4 regions of the Clostridium saccharoperbutylacetonicum N1-4(HMT) genome follow, and region 3 is predicted to be linked to each of the others. Evidence: predicted binding sites of a transcription regulator. Region 3 holds the regulator's gene; each other region holds the start of a gene.
What was found. The regulator Rex, encoded in region 3, represses fermentation and respiration genes when NADH is low (regulators of the CRP and FNR family bind a similar motif). The targets are predictions, from matches to a motif close to ATTGTTAANNNNTTAACAAT.

Region 1 (3,199 bases), 180 kb from region 3:
AATGCTATAATAAGTGCTTCAAGAAGGGATATGATTGGAGCAACACTTTATTTAGTTGGAAAAGATTCAAAAACAAAGGAATACGTAAAAGATGCTAATTCATGTTCAATGTGTAAAAGATTGATAATCAATTCAGGAATTATTAATGTTGTTATACGAGATTCGAAGGATGAATATAGAGAAATTGATGTGAATTCATGGATAGATGATGACGATTCTTTAAAAATTACTATGGAAGCAGGATATTAAATTGTGCCGAAGGCAATAATTTAAGGTGAAATCTATTGGTGGAATTTTAAAATCCATAAAAACTATGGTTTTATCCTCAACAGTTGACTACTGATTTACTAGTAGTTGACTTAATCAAGCTTAAATTGGAGGAAGTAAAAATGAGTACAAAGAAGATTATTACCATTTTTGGAACTAGACCTGAAGCTATAAAAATGGCACCTCTAGTAAAAGAATTGGAAAAAAGAGAGCAAATTGAGTCAAAAGTTTGTGTAACAGCTCAACATAGAGAAATGTTAGATCAAGTTTTAGAGTTATTTGACATCAAACCAGATTTTGATTTAAATATAATGAAAACAAAGCAGACGTTAACAGGTATTACAAGCAGGGTTTTAGAAGGTTTGGAAGAAGTGTTTCAAGAAGAAAAACCTGATATGATTTTAGTTCATGGAGATACAACAACAACCTTTGCTGGATCACTAGCTGCGTTTTATCAACAAATTAAAGTTGGTCATGTTGAAGCTGGTCTTAGAACGTTTAATAAGTACTTTCCTTTTCCAGAAGAAATGAATAGAAAGCTTACAGGAAGCTTAGCAGATTTACACTTTGCACCAACTAAGGGGTCAAAAGAAAATTTATTAAGAGAAGGCATAAATGAATCTGACATATACATTACAGGAAACACTGTAATTGATGCTATGAGACATACTGTTGAAGAAAATTATGTTTTTGAAACTGACGAATTAAATAATATAGATTTCAATAGAAAAGTTATAATGATTACAGCTCATAGAAGAGAAAACTGGGGAGAAGGAATTCAAAATATTTGTGAGGCTTTAAATAAGATAGTTGAGCAAAACACTGATGTAGAATTAGTATATTTAGTTCATTTAAATCCAGTAGTTAAAGATGTAGTTTTTGAGAGATTAGGTGGAAAGGATAGAATACATTTATTATCCCCATTAGATACTAAAGAAACTCATAATTTAATGAATAAATCATTTATGGTAATGACCGATTCTGGTGGATTGCAAGAAGAAGCACCTCATTTAGGAAAACCTGTACTAGTATTGAGAGATGTTACTGAAAGACCTGAAGCAGTTGAAGCTGGTACAGTTAAGCTTGTGGGAACTGATGTGGATAAAATAGTGAGTGAAGCTAATAAATTATTAAAAAATTCTGAAGCATATTCAAAAATGAGTAAATCTATTAATCCTTATGGAGATGGAGAAGCTTCAAGAAGAATAGCAGATGCTATATTAAAGTATTTTGAATTAAGCTCAAATGAAGTAGATGAGTTTAAAAATATAAAATAGTATAATTAGTGTATTAATTGGATTAGAGTTATGTTTTGCAAGCATATTTGCTTAATTTTTATAGAAATTAAGCAAATATGCTTTTTTGGTATGGATAATTATAAAAGTATGAAGTTTGTTTAAAATTTAACAAAATTTACTTGATAAAAAAAATAATAGAGGGTATAATTTAGATATGTTAATAATTTAACGAAAATAAATATTTTATAGAATTTTAGGAGGTCAAACATGAGAGACGTAGTTATTGTAAGTGCCGTAAGAACAGCATTAGGAAGTTTTGGTGGAGCATTAAAAGATGTATCTGCAGTAGATTTAGGAGCTTTAGTAATTAAAGAAGCAGTTAACAGGGCTGGAGTTAAACCGGAATTAATTGAAGAAGTTATAATGGGTAATGTAATTCAAGCAGGACTTGGTCAAAACACTGCAAGACAATCAACAATAAAAGCAGGATTACCACAAGAAGTTTCAGCTATGACTATAAACAAAGTTTGTGGTTCAGGACTTAGAGCAGTAAGTTTAGCAGCCCAAATGATAAAAGCTGGAGATGCTGATGTTATTGTTGCTGGTGGTATGGAAAATATGTCAGCTGCACCTTATTTATTAAAGTCTGCTAGATTCGGACAAAGAATGGGTGACGGTAAAATGGTTGACTCAATGATAAATGATGCATTATGGGATGCTTTTAATAACTACCACATGGGAGTTACAGCTGAAAATATTGCTAAAGAATGGGGATTAACTAGAGAAGAACAAGACGCTTTTGCAGCAGCTTCACAACAAAAAGCTGAAGCAGCAATTACATCAGGAAGATTCAAGGATGAAATAGTTCCAGTTGTTATCCCACAAAGAAAAGGAGACCCAAAAGTATTTGATACAGATGAATTTCCTAGATTTGGAACAACTGCAGAATCTTTAGCTAAATTAAAACCAGCATTTATAAAAGAAGGAACAGTAACAGCTGGTAATGCTTCAGGAATTAATGATGGAGCAGCAGCATTTGTTATTATGAGTGCAGAAAAAGCAGCAGAATTAGGAATTAAGCCAATGGCTAAGATTCTTTCTTATGGTTCAAAAGGATTAGATCCAGCTATAATGGGATATGGTCCATTCCATGCAACTAAAAAAGCATTAGAAAAAGCTAACATAGCAATTGAAGATTTAGACTTAATTGAAGCTAATGAAGCTTTTGCAGCACAAAGTTTAGCTGTAGCTAAAGACTTAAAGTTTGATATGTCAAAAGTAAATGTTAATGGTGGAGCAATTGCTTTAGGTCATCCAGTTGGAGCATCTGGAGCAAGAATCTTAGTAACTCTTCTTCATGAAATGGAAAAGAGAGATGCTAAGAAAGGTCTTGCAACATTATGTATAGGTGGAGGAATGGGAACAGCTCTTATAGTTGAAAGAGTTTAGTATACAAGTTCACATTCGCAACAAGTTACTATGATAAGATATATTATCATAGTAACTTTTTTATATAATAAAAATTTTAATTGATTCGGTATAAAAGAGTATACTAAAGAGGAAAATAGTATTTGAATTAGTGAGTGATTGATTAATTAATAATGAATAATTGATTAATTAATTAAAAATAAAAAATAAATTTTGAATAAGTAAAAATTTATATATTCAAATATCATATTTTGAATGTAAAGGAA
Region 2 (3,199 bases), 1.6 Mb from region 3:
GCATAAATATGGGATTCCCAAAAGGATTTTTATGGGGTGGAGCAATTGCAGCTAACCAGGCAGAAGGAGCTTATAATGAAGATGGGAAAGGGTTAAGCATTGCAGACGTACTTCCTGTTGGAAAGGATCGTTTCAAGGATGTATCTTTAAACATAGAAGAGGATAGATATTATCCGAGTCATAGGGCAATTGATTTTTATCATACTTATAAAGAAGATTTAAAGGAACTATCAGAATTAGGCATGAAGTGCTTTAGAACATCAATAGCATGGAGCCGTATTTTCCCAAATGGAGATGAAGCAGAGCCAAATGAAAAGGGATTAGAATTTTACGATAATTTGTTTGATGAATTGTTAAAGTATAATATGGAACCTGTTATTACAATTTCACATTTTGAAACACCACTTAACTTAATAAAAAAATATGGTGGTTGGAAAAATAGAAAGTTAATAGATTTCTATACAAATTTCTGTGAGGTTATATTTAATAGATATAAACACAAAGTAAAGTATTGGATGACATTTAATGAAATAAATCATGCTCATACATTACCACTTATTGCAGCTGCAATTGAAGTAAAGGAAGATGAAAGCAAGCTTCAAGATATTTATAAGGCCAGTCACAATATGTTAGTAGCAAGTGCCAAAGCTGTTATAATGGGTCATGATATTAACGAAGAATTCAAAATTGGATGTATGCTTTCTTTATCTCCAATTTATCCAGCCAGCTGTAAGCCAGAAGATGTTTTTGAATCCTATGAGTTGCGTCGTCGTTCACTATTTTATAGTGATATTCAGCTTCTTGGAGAGTATCCAGCATACTTTAATCGTATAGCAAAGGAACATAATATTTCTATAGAAATGGAAGCAGAAGATAAAGAAATTTTGAAAAAAGGTGTTTGTGATTACTTAGGATTTAGTTATTACCGTTCATCTTTACATGAAGCAGGAATGAAGATTCTTGGTAATACTGGAGGATTATTGGGAAAGAAAAATCCATATTTAAAAGAAAGTAAGTGGGGATGGCCAATAGATCCATTAGGATTACGTTATGTATGTAATGAACTTACAGATCGTTATCATAAGCCATTATTCATTGTAGAAAATGGTTTGGGTACTAGTGATGAAATTGCTGAGGATGGAAAGATTCATGATGATGAGAGAATGGAGTATTTAAAAGAGCATGTAATTATGATGAAAGAAGCAATAGAAGATGGAGCAAACATATTAGGTTATACCTGGTGGGGACCTATAGATATTGTTTCAGCAGGTACTGGAGAAATGAAAAAACGCTATGGATTTGTATATGTAGACAGAAATAATGATGGCAGTGGAACATTAAATCGTAGGAGAAAAGAAAGTTATAATTATTATAAACAAATTATAGAGAGTAATGGTGAAAATTTAGTCAGATAAAATGGAGGAATTATTATATTCTCAAATGAGCAAATGCTATGGATTTATATACGTATATGCAGATGATTTAGGAAATGGAACCTATAAAAGATCAAAAAAGAAAAGTTCTTTATTGCTGGATTTTATATTCCGTGTTTAGCCTTCACCATGAAACCCACGAAAATCTGAAATTTCGATTTTCGTGGGTCTTTTGTTTTGCAATGAAATAGATTTATTCAGTATCTCTATTTAGTTTTTATAGAATAAGTAGGCTGTAATTTACAATTATCTAATGTGCATATTAATTGATCTTTTGTATTAATAAAAATTTTCTATTACTAATAGAAATTTTTAATTTCAGTTTCGAACATAAAGGTGTTAATATTTTAACAAGTAATCTATTACTTAATGTAAATGTTTAAGCTTTGCTAGCAGCTTATTATATTATTCTATCAATATTTTAATTAAAAATAAATGGAGGGAAAAATATGCGTTATATTGTTACAGGAGCAGATGGGCAATTAGGTGGAAGAGTAGCTACTAATATGTTAAATGAGGTGTTTGGAGATCAATTAATCTTTACATGTCCAGATAAAAGTCGTTTAAGAGAAGAACGCTTAAAGGTTTGGGAAGAAAAGGGGGTTACAGTAAGAGAAGCAAATTATGACAATAAGGAACAAATGATAGAAGCATTTAAAGGTGGAGATCGTCTTTATATGGTATCTGGTGTAGTAATAGGACCAGAGCGCGTACAGCAACATAAAAATGTAATAGATGCTGCTATTGCAGCAGGTGTAAAGCACATTACATATACTTCATTCTTTGGTGCTAACCGCGAAGGGTACAAGCAATATGTATTACCAGATCATACAGCAACAGAAGAATATTTAAAAGCATCTGGTGTAGATTATAATATTATGAGAAATAATCTTTACTTAGAAAATTACTTACTTAATTCTGTTATGATGGCAAATTTAGATAACAATAGATGGGTTACTACAGCAGGAGAAGGAAAAGCTACATTTATTGCAAAAGATGATAGTGGACGTGTTGCTACGGCACTATTATTAGGTAAAGGTGAACACAATAAAGATTACGATGTAACAGGTCAATTAATTGACCAAAATGAAATCTGCAATATGATTCGTGAAATATCAGGTATTGATTATGAATATATAACTATAAATGAAGAAGAATATTATGATTATTTAGATTCAATATATATACCACGTACATCAAAAGGAAATTACTCAAAATCACCAGTGCCATGGTGTGCTAATGATATGGTAACAAATGAATCTGGTATTAGAGATGGGTTAATGGCAATTGAAACAGATACAGTTGAAAAATTGACAGGAAGAAAACCAATAGATCCTAAAGACTTGCTAGAAAAATATAGCTTTGTATGGAAAGAAAAAATAACTACTTATTGGGAATTAGGGAAAGTTCAATAATTCTACTTTACTAAATTATAGTAAGAAAAATACTTCATAGATAATTTAATTAATTTTGAAAGGGGTTTATCCGTGATTAAAAAGAAGTATTTTAGTTTTATAATGGGATTATGGATTATGTTTGCTTTAGCTATAACTATGTCTGTAGTAGTCTTACTTTTAAATACAGGAAAGTTGGCATTAATTCCTATAATTATTTCAACATTAGAAGCATTTATCATTAATTTAATTTCTAGTTTAATCATACCAGCTAATAAGCTTGGTGAAATTTTTGCAAAAAAATTTAATGCGAAAGAAAACAGTTTTCTTTTTTCAGCATTAAGTAATTTTATAGTGAGTGGAATTTATGTC
Region 3 (3,199 bases):
AAAAATGTTTATGTAGATGACTGTGAAAATTGCTCGATATTTGGGAATAAGAATTTAATAATTGGATTTGGAATAAAGGATTTAGTTGTTGTTGATGCTGGAGATGTAATACTTGTCATGGATAAGAACAAAGATCAGGAAATAAAGCATTTAATTAATAAACTTAATGAAAATCAGGAATATAGTAAATTTCTATAATTAATAAGCTGTTTCGAGAATATTAGGATGAGTTCGGAACGGCTTTATTAGTTTTGGTGCTTAGCTATTATTGGGTGATGATACATATAATACTTGGACAAATTATTATATAAGCTATTGAAAATTTATACTCAGAGTATTATTATAAATGTACACGATAAATTTAAATTAAATTTTAAATTATTTAAAATGGTAAACGGTTAATATGTAAAGGGAATTTAACAGATATGTAGAGGATGTGATCAAGCTTTGATGATTAATACTCACAAAATCATGGCTGAGAATATTATAAAGCGTGCAAATACGAAGAGTATTTATTTACTCAATGATAAAAGGTTTATTTGGGGGAACATCAAACCAGATTGTGCGCCTAAATATAAATTCAAGAAGCATTATTTTGATGAAAGTATAGAAATGATAATTGATAAAATTATATATTTATCTTCACTAACGTTAGAAGATGTGTATTTTGATTTAACTGTTGGTAAATTTAGTGAAGAACTTGGAGTAATATGTCACTTTCTATGTGACTTTTTCTGTGCGCCTCATTATTATAGATGGGAATTTAAGAATACTAAGGCAGTTAAAAAGCATATGGCCTATGAAAATAGATTAGCAAAGATAGCTAAAGAATTTAAGCCCTTAGGCATAATTAATACAAATGTAAAGTCAAGTAATATAGAGGAATTTATATTAGAATTGCAAAAGCAATATAATGGCGCAGTAGAATTTAAGAATGATCTAACGTTTTCGTATTATGTTTGTGATAGTGTATTAAATATGATTTTAAATAATGTATTTTTAAATGATAAGAAAGTTAGTAAAGCAATTTAGCTTATAAAATATCTTAAAATAGAATAAAACTATTTTAGGATATTTTCATTTGAAGAAAAAATATGAAAAATAATTGTATTATCCTTGACATAAAATTATATAAGTATGGTAGAATAATAAATTATGATGGTAAATAGAATTAAGCACCAAAAATGAACTGCTTTGTTAAAGAATACTAATTGTCATTAATATTTAGATGGACAATAGGGATTTAAAGCGAGTTATAAAAATAATTAATTGTTAAGATAGGAGATAAGCATGGACAAGAGTAGAAATATATCTATGGCGGTTATTAAAAGATTACCAAAATATTATAGATATCTTGAAGAATTGATGAAAAATGATGTTGATAGAATTTCTTCAAAGGAATTAGGCGAAAAAATAGGATTTACTGCATCACAAATTCGTCAAGATTTAAATTGCTTTGGAGATTTCGGACAACAAGGGTATGGATATAATGTTAAGGAATTGTATAATCAAATTAGCTCTATTTTAGGGTTAGATAGGGGATACCAGGCAGCTTTAGTTGGAGCAGGAAACATCGGACAAGCGGTATCTAATTATTCTAGATTTGAAAATTTAGGATTTAAAATAACATCTATATTTGATGCAAATCCAAAGTTAATAGGAATGAGAATTAGAGATGTAGAAATAAAGGACATAGATGATATGTCAACTGTTTTGCAAGAAAGAAAAATTGATATAGGAATAATTTGTGTTCCAAGAAAAAATGCTCAAGTAGTTGCAGATGAATTGATAAAAGGCGGAGTAAGAGCTATTTGGAATTTTGCACCTGTAGATTTAGTTGTTCCAGATCATGTAAAGGTGGAGAATGTTCATTTAAGTGAAAGTTTACTGACTTTAATTTATTTATTAAATGAAAGTGATAATTAAAAAATAGATGAAAGAAAATAATAGACTTGATAATAGTCTATTATTTTCTTTTTTTTATATTTATATTTAATGAGGCCTAACATTCTAAAGGTAATATATGTGCTGGAATATTATTGTAAAAGGCTTTTAAGTTAGGCATATTTAACTAAATCTTATATTAAAATATAAGATTTTATTGCAAATAACTTGTGTACGTATTATAATTTTAAATATGGTTTGATATTTTTTAAACATACTTGTTATAATATTAACAAATGTGTTTGAATTATAATAAAAAGTTATTCAAATAAAATTAATATGCAAGTTTGAAGGAGGATTTTAACATGGAATTAAAGAATGTGATTCTTGAAAAAGAAGGACATTTAGCTATTGTTACAATTAATAGACCAAAAGCACTAAATGCATTGAACTCTGAAACATTAAAGGATATTGATGCAGTTTTAGATGATTTAGAAAATGATACTAATGTATATGCCGTTATAGTAACTGGTGCAGGAGAAAAATCTTTTGTTGCTGGAGCAGATATTTCAGAAATGAAAGATCTTAACGAAGAACAAGGTAAAGAATTTGGAATTTTAGGAAACAAAGTTTTCAGAAGATTAGAAAAATTGGATAAGCCAGTTATTGCAGCAGTATCAGGATTTGCTCTTGGTGGCGGATGCGAACTTGCTATGTCATGTGATATTAGAATAGCTTCAGTGAAAGCTAAATTTGGTCAACCAGAAGCTGGTCTTGGAATAACTCCAGGATTTGGTGGAACTCAAAGATTAGCTAGAATTGTAGGGCCTGGAAAGGCTAAAGAATTAATATATACTTGTGACTTAATAAATGCTGAAGAAGCATATAGAATAGGTTTAGTAAACAAAATAGTTCCATTAGAAAGTTTAATGGATGAAGCTAAAGCTATGGCTAATAAAATTGCAGCTAATGCTCCAAAGGCAGTTGCTTACTGTAAAGATGCAATTGACAGAGGAATGCAAGTAGATATAGATGCAGCTATATTAATAGAAGCAGAAGACTTTGGAAAGTGTTTTGCAACAGAGGATCAAACTGAAGGAATGACTGCATTTTTAGAAAGAAGAGCAGAAAAGAATTTCCAAAATAAATAATATTATTAATTGTAAATAATATTATAGAATTTTGCTAAAAATCTATTTGAGATTTATATATAGTTTGTTATAAAGTAGGTTTAAATAACAAGGAGGGTAATTTAATGAATTTTAAGTTAACTAGAGAACAAGAATTAGTGCAACAAATGGTTAGAGAATTCGCA
Region 4 (3,199 bases), 1.8 Mb from region 3:
AGCAGGCATGTGAAATTGAGCTGTTGAAGGTTGTTAATGTGGGCTTGTTTCATTTACAGCTTGTCCAAAAGTGAATGTCCAAATTTTATATTTAGAAACATGAACTTTTGGACACGCTGAAATGACGGCAAGCCCGCATTTAGAACCTTCCAGCGAAAATTTTACTAGTCCTGCAGAAGATAAATGTATCATATTTCGGTGATTGTTGCATAAGTCTAATTCTTGCTTTGGATATCTATAATATTAAAATCTTTTCTTACTAATTCAATAAATAAGGACATTGCAGGGCTAATCCACTTATTTTTGTGATAAGCATAAATTGCTGTGACTTTAGCATCTAAAGAGTCTAGTTTTATTTCCTTTAACTTTCCACTATCAAGCTCTTCTTCTACTGTAAAACGCGGTAAAAATGAAATTCCAAGATTACTTGCAACACATTTTTTTATAGCTTCTATACTCCCAAGTTCGATTGTATTATCTAAGAATATATTTTTATCAAAAAAATAACTTTCAAGGATTTTTCGATAAATAGATTCAACTTCATTAATGATAAGGCTTGTATTTATTTTTTGATTAGGTTTGCTGAAATCTAATTTTTCTTGATCAAATTGAGGGGAGCAGACTAAAGCTACGCCAAAATCAGAAAGTTTAACAGCATTTAAGCTTTCATTCTTACTTCCTACATTATACATTAATCCAAGGTCTGCTTCACCACTGGCTAACATATTTTTTATGTCATAGCAATTGAGGGAAACCATAGAAAGTTTTACATTAGGAGCTTTTTCTTTAAACATATATAATACGTTTTGCAATTTATAAGACATTAAAGATTCTGCAACAGCAATTTTTAATTCTCCAGTAATATTATTACCATATTTGCCAAGACTCTCAATCTTTTTCACTGTATTAAGTAGTTCATCAGCATATGGGATTAGTTCCTTTCCTACAGGAGTCAGTACCATATTACGTCCTATTTTTTCAAATAACTTGATTGAAAGTTCTTGCTCTAGCTGCTGAATTTGTGAGGTTACAGTGGATTGAGTATAACCTAATTTCATTGCTGCATTTGAAAAATTACCTTCTTCTATAATGCCTTTAAAGGTTTTAAAATGTCTGATATCCATTAACTTCACTCCAATCTCTATATTAAGATAATAATATATTGAAAAAAACGAATTGTCAATTCGAATATATCAATTTTACAAATATATAATCCTCTGATAATATAAAGTCATAGAGCAGGTGCAAGTTAATTTAGCAAGTTTTATGAATGCTCTTACATTAGATATATTGCAATTATAAACGTTCAATACTCAATGAGTTATGATCAATAAAGGTTGATTTGCATTAGAAAGTATTAAGTTTTGAACAGTTCTTTTTGCAACATATATTTATATATTCTTATATCAATATTTGTTAAAAAAATAACAAATAAAATTTTCATTATGGGAGGAATAAAAAATGAAAGATGTAGTAATAGTAAGTGCAGTAAGAACTGCAATAGGAGCTTATGGAAAGACTTTGAAAGATGTACCAGCAGTTGAACTAGGAGCAATAGTAATAAAAGAAGCTGTTAAAAGAGCTAATATTAAACCAGAGGAAATTAATGAAGTTATCTTTGGAAATGTACTTCAAGCAGGTCTTGGACAAAATCCAGCAAGACAAGCTGCTGTGAAAGCGGGATTACCTGTAGAAATACCTGCATTTACAATTAATAAGGTTTGTGGTTCAGGCTTAAGAGCTATAAGTTTAGCAGCTCAAATTATAAAAGCTGGTGATGCTGAGGCGATAGTAGTTGGCGGTATGGAAAACATGTCAAGTGCACCATTTTTACTTGATAATGCCAGATGGGGACAAAGAATGGGACATGGCGAATTTATTGATGAAATGATAAAAGATGGTTTATGGGATGCATTTAATGACTATCATATGGGAGTAACTGCAGAAAATGTAGCTGAGAAATGGAATGTGACAAGAGAAGAGCAAGACGAGTTTTCACTATTATCACAACAAAAAGCTGAAAGAGCTATTAAGAATGGAGAGTTTAAAGATGAGATAGTTCCTGTAGTAATTAAAACAAAAAAAGGTGAAGTAATATTTGATCAAGATGAATTTCCTAGGTTTGGTAATACAATAGAAGCACTAAGAAAATTAAAGCCTATTTTTAAAGAAAATGGTACAGTTACAGCAGGAAATGCATCTGGATTAAATGATGGAGCTGCAGCATTAGTAATTATGAGCGCAGAAAAAGCTAAAGATTTAGGAATAAAACCACTAGCTAAAATCACTTCTTATGGTTCAGCAGGCTTAGATCCAGCAATAATGGGATATGGTGCTTTTTATGCAACAAAAGCTGCTTTGGATAAAATCAATTTAAAAGCTGAAGATTTAGATTTAATTGAAGCAAATGAAGCTTATGCATCACAAAGTATAGCAATAACTAGAGATTTAAATTTAGATATGGATAAAGTTAATGTTAATGGTGGAGCTATAGCACTTGGACATCCTATTGGGGCATCTGGGGCACGTATTTTAGTAACCTTGTTACATGCCATGGAAAAAAGAGATGCAAAGAAAGGACTTGCAACCTTGTGTATTGGTGGAGGCCAAGGAACTGCCTTAATCGTTGAAAGAGAATAATTGAATTTAAGAAGGGGTGTATAAAATGACTTTATTAGCAGATCAAATAAAGAATGCTGCATTAAATTTTGGATATGAAAAATGTGGGATCATTAAAATATCTGACATAGATGGATATAAAGAAAAACTTGAGGAACGAATTGAAAAGGTTCCAGAAGCTAAAGGTTTTTACCAAGGTCAGTATCGTTTTACACAGCTTAAAGATACTTATCCTTGGGCTAAATCAATTGTAATATGTGTGAGAAAATATGGAAAATATCATATTCCAGAGCATTTAAAAGGTATGATTGCAAAATACTATTTGGTTGATGGAAGAAAAGATGAGAATTCTAAAGATTTTCAAGATAGTTTAAAATATGAAAAATACATGAAAGATTTAGGACTTAGAGCAGAAACTGAAAGAGGATTTGGTCTTGTACCATTACGTTTTGCAGCTATGAAAGCAGGGCTTGGAATAGTTCGAAAGAATAATTTCTTTTATACTGAAAGTGGCTCCACAGTGTATTTGGAAGCATGGCTTATTGATAAGGAATTAGAAAATATAGAAACACCAAAGGTA

Region 1: CSPA_RS03020 (acetyl-CoA C-acetyltransferase) is a predicted target of Rex. The motif match lies at 1,659-1,678, and genes of this name have one in related genera.
Region 2: CSPA_RS24100 (NmrA family NAD(P)-binding protein) is a predicted target of Rex. The motif match lies at 1,769-1,788, and genes of this name have one in related genera.
Region 4: CSPA_RS10035 (acetyl-CoA C-acetyltransferase) is a predicted target of Rex. The motif match lies at 1,413-1,432, and genes of this name have one in related genera.

Annotation. Positions count from the first base shown of each region.
Region 1 is NC_020291.1:682,956-686,154, forward strand. It holds gene CSPA_RS03010 (deaminase) at 1-249, shown strand, start outside; gene wecB (non-hydrolyzing UDP-N-acetylglucosamine 2-epimerase) at 390-1,544, shown strand; gene CSPA_RS03020 (acetyl-CoA C-acetyltransferase) at 1,773-2,954, shown strand.
Region 2 is NC_020291.1:5,476,997-5,480,195, reverse strand. It holds gene CSPA_RS24110 (beta-glucoside-specific PTS transporter subunit IIABC) at 1-6, shown strand, start outside; gene CSPA_RS24105 (glycoside hydrolase family 1 protein) at 9-1,415, shown strand; gene CSPA_RS29850 (hypothetical protein) at 1,417-1,554, shown strand; gene CSPA_RS24100 (NmrA family NAD(P)-binding protein) at 1,883-2,848, shown strand; gene CSPA_RS24095 (DUF2798 domain-containing protein) at 2,921-3,199, shown strand, end outside.
Region 3 is NC_020291.1:499,359-502,557, forward strand. It holds partial or broken gene CSPA_RS02115 (mannose-1-phosphate guanylyltransferase) at 1-198, shown strand, start outside; gene CSPA_RS02120 (zinc dependent phospholipase C family protein) at 451-1,032, shown strand; gene CSPA_RS02125 (redox-sensing transcriptional repressor Rex) at 1,291-1,926, shown strand; gene CSPA_RS02130 (short-chain-enoyl-CoA hydratase) at 2,250-3,035, shown strand; gene CSPA_RS02135 (acyl-CoA dehydrogenase) at 3,140-3,199, shown strand, end outside.
Region 4 is NC_020291.1:2,263,714-2,266,912, forward strand. It holds gene CSPA_RS10030 (LysR family transcriptional regulator) at 216-1,124, opposite strand; gene CSPA_RS10035 (acetyl-CoA C-acetyltransferase) at 1,462-2,640, shown strand; gene CSPA_RS10040 (epoxyqueuosine reductase) at 2,666-3,199, shown strand, end outside.